One region of the Vibrio sp. TAP-3B genome, then DNA from elsewhere that is predicted to be linked to it. Evidence: riboswitches for the same ligand, from Rfam matches in the RefSeq annotation. Region 1 holds a riboswitch; the other holds the start of a gene.
What was found. Region 1 has a riboswitch for thiamine pyrophosphate ahead of thiC (phosphomethylpyrimidine synthase ThiC). Riboswitches for the same ligand answer to the same signal wherever they lie in the genome.

Region 1 (9,967 bases):
CTGGTTGGGTTTTCGATGCGGCAGACATGCTCGTGATGCCTAACGGTAAAACATTGTCTCGGAACGTTGCTGACTCACGAGTGGATAAAGACAACTCGACTTCTGGATTCAGCAAGCGATATGCGCAAATCAATTGCACCAATTGCTTATCGGTCATTACCGACTTTGGCTGTAATACATTGGCAGAGCTCGAACCTTCACAAGGTCGTAAACGCGGAAAGGAAATCGAGTATCGTGTTTGCCAGTATGTATGCTCTAGGTAATTGAGGTGTGCCGCAACATAAAAACAGTCCGTTCGCCACTCTTCCAAACCAATCAGAGCACCAATACCAATTTTATCAATTCCGGCTCTTGCTAACCTATCGGGCGTTTCTAAGCGATAGCGAAAATTCGTTTTATTACCGCGAAGGTGATGCTGCGCGTAGGTTGATGGATGGTAAGTTTCTTGATACACCATCACCGCGTCCAACCCCAAGCTCTTCAGCTCGGCGTAGTTATCTTGATCTAAAGGCTGAACTTCCATGGCTAAATAATTGAACCGCTGCTTAATCAAAGGCAACATCTCACGAAAGTAGTTCATCCCTACTTTGGTTTCATGCTCTCCTGTGACCAACAATACGCTGTCGAATTTCATACGCTTAATGGCTTCCACTTCAGCGGCAACTTCATCTTTATTCAACGTCCTACGCTTGATGCGGTTTTCCATTGAAAAGCCGCAATAGGTACACGCATTCGCACACACGTTAGAAAGGTACAACGGTATATAAAGCGACATCGTATTACCAAAGCGCTTACGTGTTAGCGCGTAAGATTGTTGTGCCATCTGCTCCAGATAAGGCTCTGCCGCTGGTGAGATCAACGCTTTGAAATCTTCCAAGTCACGTCTAGTTTTACTTAATGCTCGCTCCACATCTTGGGCCGTTTTCGCATAGATCGACATGGAAATGTCATCCCAATTAAGCTGCTTAAACCGTTCATAAAAACTCATGTTATGACTCCACCATTACAGCTCATCCAGAAATGAGGTCAAAGGACTCGACGCCACAGCATGAGAAACCTTGCCAGCAAGTCCCGCTTCATAAGCTAAACGGCCCGACTCAACGGCCAACTTAAATGCCTTCGCCATCGCCACGGGATTGCTCGACGCTGCAATAGCGGTATTCACTAGGACGGCATCGGCGCCCATTTCCATCGCACGCGCCGCATGAGAAGGCGCGCCAATCCCTGCATCCACAACCACTGGAACGTTGGCTTGATCGATAATGATTTCAAGAAAGTCGTGCGATGCGATCCCTTTGTTAGAGCCGATCGGCGCACCTAATGGCATCACAGCCGCACAGCCTACTTCTTCTAAACGCTTACACAAAACAGGGTCCGCATGGCAGTATGGAAGAACAATAAAACCATCACGTACCAACCGCTCAGCGGCTGCAAGTGTCTCAATTGGATCGGGCATCAAGTACTTCGGATCTGGGTGAATTTCCAGTTTTAACCAGTTAGTACCTAACGCTTCTCGCGCTAGTTGTGCAGCAAATACGGCATCTTTAACATTCTTTGCACCCGAAGTGTTCGGCAATAAGTTCACACCCGCTTGTACTAACGGCAGCAAAATATCGTCTTGTTGGTCGTTCACATTTACACGCTTCAACGCCATAGTTGCAAGTTGAGAACCCGACACTTGAATCGCTTCAGCCATTAATCGGCTGTTGGCAAACTTGCCTGTTCCAGTGAACAGTCTTGATTCGAATTGTTTATCACCAATTTTAAGCATCGACGTTAACCCCCTGCGATTGCTTGAAACAAAGAGAGGCTATCTCCCTCGGAAAGGTCTGTGCTCGCCCATTCACTGCGCGGTATCACATAGTTATTAATAGCGAACACACAGCCTATTTCTGGCAGAGAAAATCGCACAATGATCTGCTGTAAGTTCACTCCAACTTCCACTTTGTGTCGCTGTTCATTGATGGTAATCGTCATGTGCTGATTGTCCGCACCTTGAGATGAATTTAGTATTGAATTGTTAGATTTAGATAATGTCATTGCTTTCGACTCTCTATGCTCTGACTTGTATTACTCGTGGCTAGCTCTGTCCACAAACCTGACATTGACGGTCCTTACCTATCGCTAAGTGATTCCAGCTCATCAGTAGACCATCAAAAATATGTAACTGATTCGTCGATACATGGAATGCCCCAGTGGCCAGTTTTTGGATAGCCGCCATTGCTTGATAATTACCAAGCGTTCCAACGACCGGACCAATCACACCACGCTCACTGCACGTTTTAACCTGCTGAAGTTCGTCAAAAGGATATAAGCAACGGTAACAGCCTGAGTCTTTAGACTGATAATCAAACACTGCAAACTGACCTTGCCAACCAATAGCTGCAGCAGAAATGAGTGGCGTGCTTTGCTCAAAACACACTTGATTGATCAGCTGTCTCGTAGGCAGGTTATCGCAGCAATCCAATACTACATCCGCCAACATGACTTCGAGTTGTAGCGGTAATTTATCCAGTCGCTTAGCAATGGTACGCACTTGAACCATGGAATTGAGCGCAGCGAGTTGTTGTGCGGCTGCATCGACTTTGGCCATGCCAAAATCGTGCTCACGATAGATTACCTGCCGCTGTAGGTTACTGTTATCAACGTCATCGTCATCCACCAAAACCAACTTACCAACCCCAGCGCCGGCTAAATACAGACTCGCCGCGCTGCCAAGTCCACCACAACCGACTATCAGTACATGCGACTGGCCTAGCTGAACTTGACCCTTTTCACCCACCTCAGGTACAGCAATCTGACGCTGGTAACGCACAAATTCTTTATCTGTGGGCACTATCGTCTCCCGTCTTGAAGCTTTGATTCAACGAAGTTTCATCAACTGTGCGCTGTTCTTCTGTCATTAAATAAGCAAAGAAGTGAATCACTGATTGTGGAGACTTAGCCAAAGTAATCGCTCGCACGACGGCTAAACTCGACACTCCACATTGCCAAACTTGCGGCGCGTTGGATTGGTCAACACCACCAATAGCCACCGTCGGATAACCAAGCACTTCACTGCCGCTTTCATTACGGTAAGGAATACTATTAATCAACTTTTGGTACAGAGCTAAACGAATAAGCCCTTGTGGCTTTGAAGGCATTTGCTTTGTCGTCGTTGGAAAAATATGCCCGAGGGCAATATAGCTTGGATGGATTTGGACAATACGGAGCAACTCGTAATAACCATGGGTTGATAAGCCCAAGCGAATGCCAGCTTGGCTCAACTCGCTCAGGTTAGACTCTTCAATATCTTCCTGACCAAGATGGACACCAAACGCACCATACTTAATGGCTAGCTCCCAGTAATCGTTAATAAATACCTGCGCGTTGTACTGTTGCCCAAGTTCAATAGCACGCGCCACCTGTTGTTCTAAATCAGGTTGGTCTGGATTTTTGATACGCAGCTGAATGGTATTAATGCCTAATGGCAATAAACGTTCGACCCAAACAACATCATCAACAACCGGATAAAGTCCCAAACGGTTCCTGTTCAACGTTGGAAAACGTAGTTCGTGACCTTTTGTCGCCCAGCCGACTTGCATACCTAAACGCTCATCTTCAAAGACTGGGATTGGAAAATCGGAAAACTCACACGCCCAAGACTGTGAAACCATAGCTTCACCATCAATGGATGTTTCACGTGAAACATTGGTCATGGCACGAGCAAACGTCAGCGCATCCTCGATAGGAAAACCCAAGACTAACAATGTTAAGACCCAAGCCAAATGTAACTCAGGTTTAAAATAATGAGAGGAATCAAACGAACTAGAGAGCGCTCTCACCTCACCGTTGATCGGATGATGCCAGATATCGAGTTGTGCTTGTCGGCTCACCTGCCGATCATCAATACCGATGTAGACGTCTGGAGAGGCTTGTTTAAGGTATTCCTTAACGGACAGCGAGGAGCGATAATAAATTACATGTTCGCTATCATCATTCAAATGATCAGTACAGAGGTCGGTGCTTACGCTCTTAATTTGTTGGTCACAAATAAGCTGAATAGACTGAGTTGGGCTCACACCCAACTCAATCATTTCAATGCTAAAACCCTGCTCTTTCGCCAACAACAAGCACTGCTGAACTAACCCCGTTAATTCAATTAATGATGACGGAATAAGGATTTTCATCATTACTCGTCAACCTCTGCATGTGCGGCTGGATGATATAATTCAGAGCCAGTAGCTCGAAATTCTTCCGACTTTCTGCGCATTCCTTCCAGTGGATCATCTAACATTTTGATAGAAACCGCCTGATCCGCTGCCACTTGCTCGGTGTCTTTCGCGTACTCTCTTACCTCTTGCGAAATCTTCATCGAGCAGAACTTTGGTCCGCACATTGAACAAAAGTGGGCAACTTTGCCCGACTCTTGAGGCAAGGTTTCATCATGGAAAGCGCGAGCGGTTTCTGGGTCGAGTGACAAGTTGAATTGGTCTTCCCAACGGAACTCGAAGCGAGCTTTAGAAAGCGCGTTATCACGAACTTGTGCGCCAGGGTGTCCTTTCGCCAAATCAGCAGCGTGAGCAGCAAGCTTATAGGTGATCATGCCCGTTTTTACGTCTTCTTTATTTGGTAAGCCAAGGTGCTCTTTTGGGGTGACGTAACAAAGCATTGCACAGCCGTACCAACCAATCATGGCAGCGCCAATGCCTGAAGTAATATGGTCATAACCAGGAGCGACGTCTGTCGTCAGTGGACCAAGCGTGTAGAACGGCGCTTCATGGCAGTGCTCTAATTGTTCTTCCATGTTTTCTTTAATCATGTGCATTGGCACGTGCCCTGGCCCTTCAATAATGACCTGAACGTCGTATTTCCACGCTATCTTAGTCAACTCGCCAAGAGTACGAAGCTCAGCAAATTGCGCTTCGTCATTAGCATCGGCAACCGAACCAGGACGCAGACCATCACCGAGAGAAAGTGCCACATCATACTTGGCGCAGATTTCACAGATCTCTCGAAAATGGGTGTACAAGAAGCTTTCTTGGTGATGCGCTAAACACCATTTCGCGATAATAGAGCCGCCACGAGAGACGATGCCAGTAACACGTTTTGCTGTCATTGGTACATAGCGCAGTAGTAAGCCAGCATGGATAGTGAAGTAATCAACACCCTGCTCTGCTTGCTCAATCAAAGTGTCGCGCATCACTTCCCAGTTAAGGTTTTCTGCAACACCATTCACTTTCTCCAGTGCTTGGTACATAGGTACAGTGCCGATCGGAACCGGACTATTACGTAGAATCCATTCTCGAGTTTCATGAATATTGCGACCTGTTGAGAGATCCATGACAGTATCGCCACCCCAGCGTGTCGCCCACACTAACTTCTCAACCTCTTCTTCAATCGAAGAGGTCACCGATGAGTTACCGATATTGGCGTTTACTTTGACCAAGAAGTTGCGGCCAATGATCATTGGCTCTGACTCAGGATGGTTTATATTTGATGGGATAATTGCACGACCTTCAGCAACTTCTTGGCTAACAAACTCTGCAGTGATGTCTTTAGGTAGATTCGCTCCAAAGCTTTGACCCGGATGCTGTTGATTTAGCACTTCATCGCGGTATTGAGCACGCCCCATATTTTCGCGAAGGGCGATATATTCCATTTCAAGGGTAATAATGCCTTTACGAGCGTAATACAATTGGGTCACGCAATGACCATCTTTAGCACGTCGAATACGTGGTAGATTACCGTAACGCAGATCGTCTAGCGTTTCGTCTTCTAAGCGTTCCTTTGTGTACACCGAACTTACTTCATCAAGTAATTCAGTGTCACCGCGCTCTTCAATCCAGCTTTCTCTTAGCTTTGGTAAGCCACTATAAAGGTCAATATCGTAGTTCGGATCAGTATAAACACCTGACGTATCGTAGACTCGGACGGCTTCATTAGGCTCGAAAATAGGCGCTTCTTTTGTGCCACCAATCAAACTATCTGCTAGCGCTATTTCACGCATAGGTACACGAATATCTGGACGTGAACCTTCTACATATACTTTTGTGGAATTTGGGTACGGTTGTACCGAGAGTGTTTCAATGAACTGTTTTGCTTCTAGTCTCGCTTGTTTGCGACTCGACATAGCATTTTTCCTTGCTTTGTTATACTAGATAAAAAGTAATTGGATAAAAATGCTTGGCGGATAGATGCGACAAGAGGAGTCAAATTAAGGCTAAATAAAGCTTAAGTAATTTGCCTATAACAACATTCGACTATTTGATAGGTCAACCAGAAAGAACTCCGGTATAAATATCTTCTCTTGTTCCCTTCGCAGATTCTAATCTGATCAGGTTCAACGGATCCCGAATTAACGGTCTCAGCCTTATGGCACTCCGACAAGTGATATCAGTATATAAAAACGGCTTAGTGAAACCAAGCCGACCTGTTTAATTTTTAACTACTTTGCTAGCTGCGCATCAATAATTGGAAACCGATCCACGCGGCAGAGATGCTAAGCACCACATTTAATAAAATATTTAACCCCATCTTAAAAAATGCACCTTGCTGCATAAGTAAAACATTATCCATAGAAAAGGTAGAAAACGTCGTTAGTGCCCCTAAAAAACCCAAACCAATCACTTGTCGCCAAGGTTCTGTTGCCAACAGTTCATTATCGAAAGCAGCAATCAACAAGCCCATGATAAATGAACCGACCACATTAACGGTTAGCGTACCGTATGGAAAGCCACGCCCCAATAAAATGACACATAGTTCAGATATCAAGTAACGAGAACACGCACCGAAAGCACCACCCAGTGCAATAAAACCAAGAATGGAAAGTTGTCCCATAATTCCCCCAAAGCTTTGATGACGATATTGTAACCAAAACTAAAGCGATATTGATGGTAAAATCTTAGAATTTAGCAATGTATTGCATTTAAAACTCCTCAGCATTTAAAAAATTACAGGAGTCACTTTGCTTCAAGTTCAATACATGATGGTGATAGGTAACCGATGAGCTTTAACTAACAGGGATTCAACAACATTCAATTCAAAGAGAGTAAATAAAACCACTTTGTAAATTTTACAGCACTCTGGGGAAAAACCGATGTCTTACAGAATTGTTGCATCCTATCATTGATACCACCCCGTTCATTCAAGCAGATCATCATTAAAGCTCTTCGACTATCCTTACTTATAAACGAATGTTTGAGATTAACCGCATACTGTCAGGGCTAAAAAGAGACTAGACCATGTAGGTGAATTGTTATGGGCTTAGCCGTATCGACGTGAGCAAAAAGAAAAGTCAGCATAAAATGAGCTTGCTGGCTTTCACCTACTACCAAGACGTCCATTCTTACAATTTAACTCACTAAATTTTTTAACGGAAGCAGAACTCTGTGGTTCAAGCTTTCTTGAAGAAGAATTAGGCCCACCCTTTGCGCTGAACGAGAAATTTGATAAAGCAGTAATTCTCTATTCACAAGATGTATTGGCGAGGCCATAGTTGTGCCTTGGGTCGACAAAGCATCATGAGTGAGCAATCTAAAGCAAATATAAAAGATAACAGCAAGGGCCATCATACTGTTATGATAATGGATGATACTGGTTTGGAGTTGGCGGCGACAGCACATCGAGCGAACCAAAGCTCATTGGTTTATATTGAATATTATTGGAAGGTTGTGCGGCATGAAATCGCTTTCTAGAATGTACTCACTGCTCGTATTGCCAAACTGGTTCGAGAAATTGAGAGACCTAAACAGTTAATTCTTAAATACATCTACTATTTTCATGTATTAGCAATTTTTAAAGTAAAGAAACGAAAAAACCGCTGTAAGAACAGCGGTTTTTCATTAAAAGTGGCGGAGAGATAGGGATTTGAACCCTAGATACGCTATTAACGTATGCCGGTTTTCAAGACCGGTGCTTTCAACCACTCAGCCATCTCTCCACAAATTGTTACTAAAACTTAGTCTTATTTATCATGCTAAATTTTAGTTTTGCTTTCAGAGGCACCTTAATATTAAGGTAAATCCAAAAGCGATAAATAAAGCCTGGCGATGTCCTACTCTCACATGGGGAAACCCCACACTACCATCGGCGCTATTTCGTTTCACTTCTGAGTTCGGCATGGAAGTCAGGTGGGGCCAAAACGCTATGGTCGCCAAGCAAATTCTTTTTTAACTACCGCCAACGCGATAATTAATAATCTGGAAAGCTGTTTCAGTTCTTAACACAATCAAGTTTTCTTGTATTGAGCCCATCAAAACCCCTTGGGTGTTGTATGGTTAAGCCTCACGGGCAATTAGTACAGGTTAGCTCAATGCCTCGCAGCACTTACACACCCTGCCTATCAACGTCGTAGTCTACGACAACCCTTTAGGATACTTAAAGTATCAGGGAGAACTCATCTCAAGGCTCGCTTCCCGCTTAGATGCTTTCAGCGGTTATCGATCCCGAACTTAGCTACCGGGCAATGCGTCTGGCGACACAACCCGAACACCAGAGGTTCGTCCACTCCGGTCCTCTCGTACTAGGAGCAGCCCCTTTCAATTCTCCAACGCCCACGGCAGATAGGGACCGAACTGTCTCACGACGTTCTAAACCCAGCTCGCGTACCACTTTAAATGGCGAACAGCCATACCCTTGGGACCGACTTCAGCCCCAGGATGTGATGAGCCGACATCGAGGTGCCAAACACCGCCGTCGATATGAACTCTTGGGCGGTATCAGCCTGTTATCCCCGGAGTACCTTTTATCCGTTGAGCGATGGCCCTTCCATTCAGAACCACCGGATCACTATGACCTGCTTTCGCACCTGCTCGAATTGTCATTCTCGCAGTCAAGCGGGCTTATGCCATTGCACTAACCACACGATGTCCAACCGTGTTTAGCCCACCTTCGTGCTCCTCCGTTACGCTTTGGGAGGAGACCGCCCCAGTCAAACTACCCACCAGGCACTGTCCTCACCCCCGATGAGGGGGCTAAGTTAGAACATCGACACTACAAGGGTGGTATTTCAAGGTTGCCTCCACACATACTGGCGTACGTGCTTCAAAGGCTCCCACCTATCCTACACATGTAGGGTCAATGTTCAGTGCCAAGCTGTAGTAAAGGTTCACGGGGTCTTTCCGTCTAGCCGCGGGTACACTGCATCTTCACAGCGATTTCAATTTCACTGAGTCTCGGGTGGAGACAGCGTGGCCATCATTACGCCATTCGTGCAGGTCGGAACTTACCCGACAAGGAATTTCGCTACCTTAGGACCGTTATAGTTACGGCCGCCGTTTACCGGGGCTTCGATCAAGAGCGTCGACCGAAGTCTAACCCCATCAATTAACCTTCCGGCACCGGGCAGGCGTCACACCGTATACGTCATCTTACGATTTTGCACAGTGCTGTGTTTTTAATAAACAGTTGCAGCCACCTGGTATCTGCGACTCCTAGTAGCTCCATCCGCAAGGGACTTCACCGCCAAGAGCGTACCTTCTCCCGAAGTTACGGTACCATTTTGCCTAGTTCCTTCACCCGAGTTCTCTCAAGCGCCTTGGTATTCTCTACCCGACCACCTGTGTCGGTTTGGGGTACGATTCCATCAAATCTGAAGCTTAGAGGCTTTTCCTGGAAGCATGGCATCAATGACTTCACATCCGTAGATGCTCGACGTCGTGTCTCAGCCTTAAAAAGAGCCGGATTTACCTAACTCTTCAGCCTACGCACTTGAACCTGGACAACCGTCGCCAGGCCCACCTAGCCTTCTCCGTCCCCCCATCGCAATTTGATTGAGTACGGGAATATTAACCCGTTTCCCATCGACTACGCCTTTCGGCCTCGCCTTAGGGGTCGACTCACCCTGCCCCGATTAACGTTGGACAGGAACCCTTGGTCTTCCGGCGTGGAGGTTTTTCACCCCCATTATCGTTACTCATGTCAGCATTCGCACTTCTGATACGTCCAGCGTGCCTTACGACACACCTTCAACCGCTTACAGAACGCT
Region 2 (9,967 bases), on a different replicon from region 1:
GTTCTTGGCTCATTAGCGACCACCTCCCACCAGAATATTATCTACTTTCAGCGTTGGCTGACCGACTGCCGTTGGTACCGCGCCACTGACTGAACCACACATACCAGCGGCAAGCGCCATGTCTTTACCCACCATGCTGATTTCTTTCAACACTTTTGGCCCAGTACTAATAAGGGTGGCGGTTTTCAGAGGTTTGGTGATTTTGCCATTTTCAACCAAGTAGGCTTCACGGACGGCAAAATTGAACTCCCCCGTCCCCGGCTGAACCGAACCGCCGCCCATCTTCTTCGCGTAGATACCACGTTCGATGCCTGCAAGCATGTCATCTAATGAATGCTCGCCTTCTTCAATAAAGGTGTTACGCATCCGCGAAGTAGGCGCGAATTTATAGTTTTGGCGACGGCCAGAACCCGTTGGCGCATAACCCGTTTTCATCCCACCCATTTTGTCGACCATAAAGCTGGTTAGCTGACCATCTTTGATCAACTGAGTGCGCTGTGTTGGCAGACCTTCATCATCAATATGGATTGAGCCCCACTCGTTGGTCATGGTGCCATCATCCACTGCGCTGACAGCGGTATGCGCAATCATGTCTCCCATTTTGTCATGGAAAACAGAGGCTTTCTTCGCAACCGAAGTGGTTTCTAGCAAGTGACCACACGCTTCGTGGAAAATAACGCCGCCAAAGCCGTGACCAATCACCACGGGCATTTCACCGGATGGGCACGCATCTGCACTGAGTTTAACAAGTGCTTGTTGAGCGATGGTTTGACCCAGCTCTCTCGCATCGAGTTGCTCGCTGAACTCCCAACCGGCGAGTGCGCCAGGTCCTTCCATACCGGAAGATTGCTCATTACCTTTTTGCGCCACAGTATTCCCAGCGACACGAATGTAGTGACGAGTATCATCAACATGTAACCCTTCTGAATTGAAGATGGTTACCTGCTGCTCTCTTTGTAACACGCTACCAATGAACTGACTGATGTACTCACTTTCGGCACGCGTGGCGTGATCAACTTGCAAAAGAAAAGCAATTTTGGAATCGAGGTTTGCATCTTTACTCAGTGGCAAACGAGAACCGTGCAGAACAGGGTAGCGGGTCAAATTCAAAGAACCCGCTGATGCGATTTGATCACGCTTGTCTTTGGCTGCAAGCAATGAGGTTACACGTTTTAACTCCGCTTCGTCCGTGCTGTTGGTGTAACCGTAAAGTACTTTATGGCCGAAGAAGAGACGAATCCCGATACCAAAATCGATACCCGAATTCACCTTATCCACCTCTCCAGAGGCAATCTGGACGGTGTTGGTTTGATGATGTTCAACGAATAGTTCAGCGAAATCAGCCCCTAAAAAGAGAGCATGATCGATCACTGACTTCGCTGTTACCGAATTAAGCATGAAGTCTCCTTGCTCATAAATCGTTTTAACCTTCCTAAGTAACCCTTTAATACTAAGCTACGTTAGCAACGCGTTTAATTTCAACATTCTTTAATCTTGTTCTATGTTAACCCTGTTAGATAAGAGCACTATTGATTAGTAAATATTCCCGTTTCAGCACACTTCGCAGAGAGTTTCTAAGATGCTTGGCTTAGCGAGAAGGCCTTAGGTTGTAGATACAGCAACGATATACAAGGTTACTCTACCACTCACTTCGCATAAATGAACTCTCAATAACTGTGGCCATTAAAAAACGTACCCCTGAAGTAATTGTACTGTTATCATCATAGCGAGATAGTCGGGGAGCCAATACAGAGTCTGCATTGGCTGAGATCGAAATTCGAGACCCGTAGAACCTGATTCAGTTAGCACTGGCGTAGGGAACTATTAATACTTTGCCACTAGCCGAACCATAACGGCTAACCTTTGCGAATCGATCTCCGATCTTTCCCAGCCTAGGCCAAAGTCAGTTCCTGTACGTCTTGTAATAGGAGCGACCATGGCGCAATCAATACAGCGACACTCACACACAACTACTTCATCATCCCCCCCAGTCGTACTGACGATCGCAGGATCTGACAGCGGCGGCGGCGCAGGTATTCAAGCAGACATCAAAGCCATGTCTGCTACGGGCAGTTTCGCGTGCTCCGTTATTACCGCCATTACATCACAAAACACGCAGGGCGTGTCCGCCATTTTCCCGATCCCACTTGACCACGTTGAAAGCCAACTCGACGCCGTATTCACCGATCTCAATATCGTTGCGGTAAAAATCGGCATGCTAGCCGACGCCAACATCATTAACGTGGTTGCGAATAAGATTAAACAATATCAGCCAATGCGACTGGTTATTGATCCGGTCATGGTCGCCACCAGCGGTGACTTACTGCTGGAACAAGCGGCAATCAGTACATTAAAAGAAACGCTGATTCCTCTGGCAGACATCATCACTCCAAACTTACCTGAAGGTGCTGCGCTGACGGGCAAGCCCATTCCTCACTCTGAAGCAGAAATGAACGACATGATCGCTGACTTACGGGCTCTGGGCGCAAAAGCTGTGCTACTAAAAGGAGGGCATTTAGAAAAAGATGAAAACAGCAACGACCTTTTGATAATGCAAGATTCGTCAGAATTACTCAGCGCAAAGCGTTTCCCAACCCAAAACACTCACGGTACGGGCTGTACGCTCTCTTCCGCGATCGCTTCATATCTTGCTCAAGGTAACAACCTACACAAGGCCGTACATTTAAGTAAGCAATATATCTCTCAAGCCATTGCCCACGCCGATGAACTGGACGTCGGTAAAGGTCACGGCCCGGTCCATCATTTCTTTGCTGGTCACACCTATGGGCACTAAAGCAATTGGCATTGTACTTACCAATGCTTACCTGCGATACAACGATAGCCAAACGCCGACTCTAGCAAAGGTAAACATGACCATCCCTACAGGGCAATGGACCGTATTACTTGGCCGAAGTGGTTGTGGCAAAACCACTCTCTTACGCTACCTCGCGGGCTTGTTAAATGACAAAGTCGAATGGCAAGGTGGACTGACTAGCGTGGATAATGCTTGGTTAACGGATAGCTTTGCCTTGCATAACCGAATCGCGTACATGGCACAGCAAGATTTACTTTTGCCATGGCTGAATGTGTTAGACAACGTCTGTCTGAGTTCGCGCTTTTCTCATTCAAAAGTTCATTCCGAAACGAAGAAGCCAGATCAAGAGAAACAACGGGCTTTTACGTTATTGGAACAAGTAGGACTGGCCGACTACACACACACAAAACCCGCTCAGCTATCGGGAGGAATGCGCCAGCGCGTCGCCCTTGCTCGCACCTTGATGCAAGACAAGCCGCTAGTGTTAATGGACGAGCCTTTTTCAGCATTGGATGCTGTGACTCGCCATAAACTGCAAGCCTTATCTGCCGAACTGCTTAAAGGTAAAACCGTGGTGTTGATTACGCACGATCCACAAGAAGCGGTGCGATTGGCACACCAACTCTATGTATTGCAAGGCACGCCTGCTCAAGCGCAGCACCTTGATGTGCCTGATTCACAACCACCTCGCCTACTTGATGGAAAATGCGCAACATTACAGCAAGCGATTTTGGATCAGTTGGAGAAAGACTATGAGTGACATGACTCAGTACAACTCCGTTTCAGCGCGTATTCGTAAAAAGGAACGTGTCACCCACCCTGCGTTGCGCCTAGTGATCAGCACGGTGGTGATTTTCAGTCTATGGCAATTGGTTGTCGTTATCTTCGAATTGCCAAACTTCATCTTGCCATCACCGGTTGATGTGCTGGATAGGCTGGTCACTCGCTACGATATCCTACTCAAACACACTTGGGTAACGGCGCAAGAAATCTTGCTCGGTCTCGCTCTCGGTTTATCAATGGGCTTGCTGTTCGCCCTGCAAATGTTGATGTTTGAACCATTTAAACGTTGGCTACTGCCGATTCTCATCGCTAGCCAAGCCATTCCAGTATTTGCTATCGCGCCCGTGTTGATGCTTTGGCTCGGCTATGGCATCGCCTCTAAAGTGGTGATGGCGGCCATCATCATCTTTTTCCCTGTGACGACTTGTTGTTACGACGGACTGCGCAACACACCTACCGGCTATCTCGACCTCGCCAAAACCATGGGCGCTTCAAAGTGGCAATTACTGCGCCATATTCAGCTACCAGCCGCCCTGCCAACACTCGCCTCAGGCATTCGCGTTGCCGTGGTTATTGCACCAATTGGTGCCGTGGTAGGTGAATGGGTTGGCTCAAGTGAAGGCTTGGGCTATCTGATGCTGCAAGCCAACGCACGCATGGTTATCGATGAGATGTTTGCGGCGCTGTTTATTCTCGCCGCGCTGTCTATCGCACTTTATTTCATTACCGACAAATTATTGAAAAAAGCCATCCCCTGGGAAAATAAATAGAGAAATGAAAAAGGAAGAACTCGTGAATAAAAACAAACTCATGAACGCGGCTGCTCTGCTCGCTTCGATTATCTCAACTAACGTATTCGCAGCAGAAAAAGACATGACACTGATGCTGGATTGGTTCGTCAACCCAAACCATGGCCCTATCATTATCGCCAAAGAGCGTGGTTACTTTGAAGAACAAGGCTTGAAAGTGCACATTCAAGAACCCGCAGACCCAAGCACGCCACCTAAATTGGTCGCGGCAGGCAAAGTGGACATGGCTATCACATACCAGCCAAGTCTCACTATCGACGTTGCAGCAGGTTTGCCTTTGATTCGCTCAGCAACACTTATTGCAACGCCGCTGAATACCTTGATGGTGTTAGACAATGGTGAGCACGACAACCTTGGCGACCTTAAAGACAAAAAGATTGGTATCGCGATCGCAGGCAACGAAGAAGCAACCATTGCGACCATGTTAGCGCAAGAGAACGTGGCGTTTTCTGACGTGCAAATTATCAACGTGGGTTGGGCTTTGTCTTCATCGCTCGCCTCAGGGAAAGTGGACGCGATTTGGGGCGGCCTGCGTAACTTCGAAACCAATCAACTTGCCCTTGAAGGTTACAAAGCCAAAGCTTTCTTCCCTGAAGAATACGGCGTACCAACGTATGACGAACTGGTGTTTGTCGCAAACGCAAAAACCTACGACAAAAAAGCCATTAAAGCGTTTAACAAAGCGCTAGAGCAAGCGACCACTTATATCGTCAACCATCCCAACGCGTCTTGGCGAGAGTTTGTTGCTTACTCACCAGACACACTAGATAACGAACTCAACCAACGCGCTTGGAATGACACGTTAACACGTTTCGCGCTTCGCCCATCGGCTGTCGATCTAAAACGCTACGACGATTACGCCGAATTCATGTACTCACAAAAAATCATCGAAACGCGACCAAAAGCGAAAGATTACGTACCGAGCTTTAACTAATTACGAGGCAGCCCAATTATGAAATATCAAGATTTAATCGACGCTTGCCGCCAAGATTGGCAAGAATACACCGAGCATGCCTTCGTGCAGCAATTGGCTAAAGGCACACTGGCTCAGCCTTGTTTTCTGCATTACTTGAAGCAAGATTTCTTATTCCTAAAACAGTACGCGCGAGCTTATGCGCTGGCTATCTACAAAGCGCGTACTTTGGATGACATGCGCCGCGCACTACCAAGTGTGCATGCACTGCTTGATTCCGAAATTGCTCATCATGTGACCTACTGCGGTCAATGGGGTTTAACGGAATCGGATCTCGAAAACGAACCGGAAGATTTTGGTACGGTAGCTTACACCCGCTACGTGTTGGATGCCGGCATGACCGGTGATTTGGTTGACTTATACGCCGCGCTAGCACCGTGTTCTATTGGTTACGCCGTGATAGGCACAAGGCTGGTGAACGATAAAAACACGCTGCTCGAAGGCAATCCGTACGCCACTTGGATCAACTTGTATGGTGGTGAAGAATTCCAGTCTGGCGCAGCAGCAGGAGCCGAGCACTTTAACCAGCTACTGGCTGAAATCGACATCCACAGCCAACGCGGTCAAAACCTAATTCAGGTTTTCAAAACCGCAACCCGTATGGAAGTGGCGTTTTGGCAGCAAGGTCTGAACGCGCAATAAGGTTCATTGGAGAATCTCATGTTAATAGAACAAATCACCCAAGCATTAACCGCAGTACGTCAGCAAAAGCCACTGGTTGTGAACATTACCAACTACGTGGTGATGAACAACACCGCGAACGCTCTGTTGGCTATCGGTGCATCGCCGATCATGGCGCACTCAACACAAGAAATGGCAGAAATGATGTCGTTTTCTGGGGCACTCGTAATCAATATCGGCACTCTAGACAGTGCTTGGATTCCACGCATGAACCATGCCGTCGAGCAAGCGAACGCAAACGAAAAAGTCGTCATACTTGACCCTGTCGGTTGTGGCGCAAGCACTTTGCGTACCGAGACTTCTCGCGAGGTCGCTCGTCTAGCAAACAAGCTGATCATCCGTGGTAATGCGTCAGAAATCATTGCTCTTGCAGGCGAGCAAGCACAAAGCAAAGGCGTGGATGCGCTCGATAGCAGCGATGCCGCACTTAGCGCGGCACACTGCTTAGTGGCAGAATACGGAGCGAACGTCGTGATCTCCGGCGAGACCGACTATATCGTCACGAAAGAGCAAATCATTCAGCTTAACAACGGTCATGAAATGATGCCATATGTAACCGGCATGGGCTGTACGTTAACGGCTTTAACCGGCGCGTTTGCGGCAGTCGGTGACGAAATGGGTCTAGCCGCGGCAGCGGTGCTTGGCGTGGCGGGTGAAATTGCCGCTGAAAAAGCGCGTGGGCCAGGTAGCTTGCAAATGCATCTGTTGGATGAGCTTTACCAACTGGATGAAGATACACTGGCAAAGCGTCTTAAATTGCAAGTGCGATAAGCCGCTTCTCGATGATTTAAATGCCTCTCACTCCAACGAAAGTGGGAGGCGAAAGGAAACACAATGAACGCCTATCGTTTGTATTTGGTCACCGACGACCAACAAGATTTAGCCACTCTCAAACACGTTGTAAGAATGGCGGTAGAAGGTGGGGTCACCATGGTACAGGTGCGCGAAAAACATTGTGACGTTCGTGCATTTATCGAACGTGCCCAAGCGGTTAAAGAGATCCTTAAAGACACCGGCGTGCCGTTAGTCATCAATGATCGTGTCGATGTTGCCCTTGCCGTCGATGCCGATGGTGTCCATCTTGGGCAATCCGATATGCCAGCAAAGATCGCTCGTCAATTGATTGGCCCTAACAAGATTCTCGGCTTATCAATTGAGACTGAAGAGCAGCTGGCAGAGGCGGATTCTTTGCTAATTGATTACATCGGTTTAAGCGCCATCTTTTCTACACCCACCAAAGCCAATACCAAAAAGCATTGGGGCATCGATGGTTTGAAACTGGCTCTTAACACCACTCCTCTACCCATTGTTGCGATTGGTGGTATTAACGAAACCAACATTCCAGAAATAAGCGCCACAGGTGTGCATGGTTTGGCGCTCGTTTCTGCCATCTGCAATGCTGAAGATCCCAAAGCAGCGGCTACCCATTTATTAGGATTGATGAACTAACTTATCTTCCCCTCGCGGCGCGTAAATATGCACGACGGTTAAATAAAAAAGAAGCCAGCGATTCGCTGGCTTCTTACTTTTAAGCGCTACTTTTATCTAGCCATTTTTGGGTGGTTCAAACGCTGTTAGTTCTAATTCTGGCCCGGTGTATTTTTCAATACGAACCAGTGCTGAGTTGGCCGCACAGCCGTTTGCAAGGCGGGACGTTGGAATATCCAGCGTTAGGACGTTGCAGCCGCCGTTCTTACAAATGCCGGAGTTCGGATCCAAATCTGGCCAACCGCCTTCGTGAATACACACGGAACCTTGTTTGATTCGATCCGTCACTTCCGCACCAACCAATACTTGGCCACGATTGTTAAACGCACGAACTAGGTCGCCCGTGTTAATGCCACGCGCTTTCGCATCATCAGGGTGAATCCAAATTGGTTCACGATTTGCAATCGCGTATTCTTCACGGATCTTCGCATAGTTAAACTGGCTATGGAGACGGTGTGCCGCGTGTGCTGTCATCAGCTGCAATTCACCCTCTTTCGCATTGCCTGTGTACTCTGTTGGGTCCATCCAGGTTGGATGCGGTGGACAATCTTCTAATTGATAGCCTTCAATCGTTTTCGAGAAAATTTCAATCTTACCACTTGGTGTACCAAGCGGATTCATGATCGGATCTTCACGGAAACTCGCGTAACGAACAAACTGTGCGTTTTTCTCGTTCCACTTCATTTCGATTAACTGATTGTCTTCCCAGAATTTGCTGAAATTAGGCATCGGCACCCGAGAAGCACGACCGCCTTGTTGTGCCACTTTGTAGAAGCCGTACAACCACTCCATCTCCGTTTTGCCTTCAGTATAAACATCACGCCCACCCGGCGCTAACAGCTCAGCCATGTCTGCGAATACATCAAAGTCATGACGCGCTTCACCTTGAGGCTCAACCACTTGTTTCATCGGCACCAAATGCTGATTACTGTAGTCACCCGTCATCGTGAGGTCATTACGCTCAAACGATGTCGTGATAGGCAATACAATATCCGCATGTTTCGCGGCAGCCGTCCAGTAAGGCTCGGAAATGACGATCAGTTCTGGTTTCTGCCACGCTTTGATCAGGCGGTTAGTATCCTGATGGTGGGTAAAGTTTGCACCGCCAGCCCACCAAATCATCTTGATATCTGGGAAGGTAAGTTCATGCCCATTGTGGTGGTACGACTTACCCGGATTTTCCAACGCTTCAACGATACGTGCCACTGGGAAGCTTTGTTCTGCACCAGATACCGCCCAGTCATTACCCGCAGAAGAGTCACCACCGAGTGACGATGAAATAGCAGGCAGTACGCCAGCGTCTCGAGTAGGGTTACCACCGTTTGAATAATGGTATGAAAAACCAAAACCACCACCCGGTAAACCGATTTGGCCCAACATGGTTGCCAGTGTGACTAGCATCCAGTGACGTTGCTCACCATATTGTTGGCGCTGCATCCCCCAACCCGCCATCAACATGGTGCGGTTTTTACTGAAAATATCAGCCAACAGCTCTAACTGTTGCGTAGGTACACCACAGATTTGAGATGCCCACTCCGCGGATTTCTCTACGCCATCTTCTTCACCCATTAGGTACGCTTCGAATTTGTCGTACCCTTCGGTGTATTTATCAAGGAAGGCTTTATCGTGCTTGCCTTGTTTAATCAAAGTATGTGCAATGCCCATCATCATCGCGACGTCAGTCATGGGATGCGGCGCGATCCACTCTGCATTATCACCAAAGAACTCAATGGTTTCTGAGCGAATTGGGTCAATCGCAATCACTGTCTTGCCTGACTGCTTCAATTGATGGAAAAACTCAAGACCAGCGCAATCGGTCGAGCTCCAAGCAATTTTTAACGTATTGATGGGGTTCAAGCCCCAAAGTACCACCACGTCACTGTGCTCAAGCACAACAGGGTACGTGGTTTGTTGCTCGTACACTTCGATAGAACCCACAACGTGTGGCATGATAACTTGCGCCGCCCCTGTCGAGTAATCCCCCAAGTGACCAGAGTAACCACCAGCCATGCTCATGTACCGTTGCAGCAAGGTTTGCGCCTTATGCAAAACACCACTTGAACGCCAACCGTAAGATCCGGCAAACACAGACGCTGGGCCATGCTCTTTACGGATGCGCATATGCTGTGTATGGATCAGCTTATAAACTTCGTCCCAAGAAACACGCACAAACTCGTCACTACCACGCAGACCTTCTGGTGCCGATGGGTTCGCGAGATAACCTTTACGAACCATAGGATATTTCACGCGAGCCTTAGTATGAACTTGGTCAGGGCCTGTGGTTTGCAAACTGTTAGGCACCGTTTGAGGCAGTGCATTCGTCGTAGAAACGAGTTTGCCATCTTTCACTTCACACAGCATTGGGCCCATACGACCTGCAGTCAAAACACCTTTACCACGCTGGTTTGATGAAGCCAT

Region 2: linked by a shared signal. The riboswitch ahead of thiD (bifunctional hydroxymethylpyrimidine kinase/phosphomethylpyrimidine kinase) and the one ahead of thiC (phosphomethylpyrimidine synthase ThiC) in region 1 are both predicted to bind thiamine pyrophosphate.

The regions. Positions count from the first base shown of each region.
Region 1 covers NZ_CM173495.1:2,359,709-2,369,675, forward strand. Annotated here, with positions in the region: gene thiH (2-iminoacetate synthase ThiH) at 1-988, opposite strand, end outside; gene AC3D28_RS11140 (thiazole synthase) at 1,004-1,771, opposite strand; gene thiS (sulfur carrier protein ThiS) at 1,777-2,040, opposite strand; gene AC3D28_RS11150 (HesA/MoeB/ThiF family protein) at 2,081-2,836, opposite strand; gene AC3D28_RS11155 (thiamine phosphate synthase) at 2,823-4,172, opposite strand; gene thiC (phosphomethylpyrimidine synthase ThiC) at 4,172-6,112, opposite strand; TPP riboswitch at 6,277-6,375, opposite strand; gene crcB (fluoride efflux transporter CrcB) at 6,436-6,819, opposite strand; tRNA gene AC3D28_RS11170 (tRNA-Ser) at 7,831-7,921, opposite strand; rRNA gene rrf (5S ribosomal RNA) at 8,023-8,139, opposite strand; rRNA gene AC3D28_RS11180 (23S ribosomal RNA) at 8,255-9,967, opposite strand, start outside.
Region 2 covers NZ_CM173496.1:717,261-727,227, reverse strand. Annotated here, with positions in the region: gene AC3D28_RS17740 (TldD/PmbA family protein) at 1-13, opposite strand, end outside; gene AC3D28_RS17735 (TldD/PmbA family protein) at 13-1,398, opposite strand; TPP riboswitch at 1,727-1,837, shown strand; gene thiD (bifunctional hydroxymethylpyrimidine kinase/phosphomethylpyrimidine kinase) at 1,937-2,794, shown strand; gene AC3D28_RS17725 (ABC transporter ATP-binding protein) at 2,784-3,575, shown strand; gene AC3D28_RS17720 (ABC transporter permease) at 3,568-4,368, shown strand; gene AC3D28_RS17715 (ABC transporter substrate-binding protein) at 4,391-5,341, shown strand; gene tenA (thiaminase II) at 5,360-6,022, shown strand; gene thiM (hydroxyethylthiazole kinase) at 6,041-6,832, shown strand; gene thiE (thiamine phosphate synthase) at 6,896-7,510, shown strand; gene AC3D28_RS17695 (molybdopterin guanine dinucleotide-containing S/N-oxide reductase) at 7,607-9,967, opposite strand, start outside.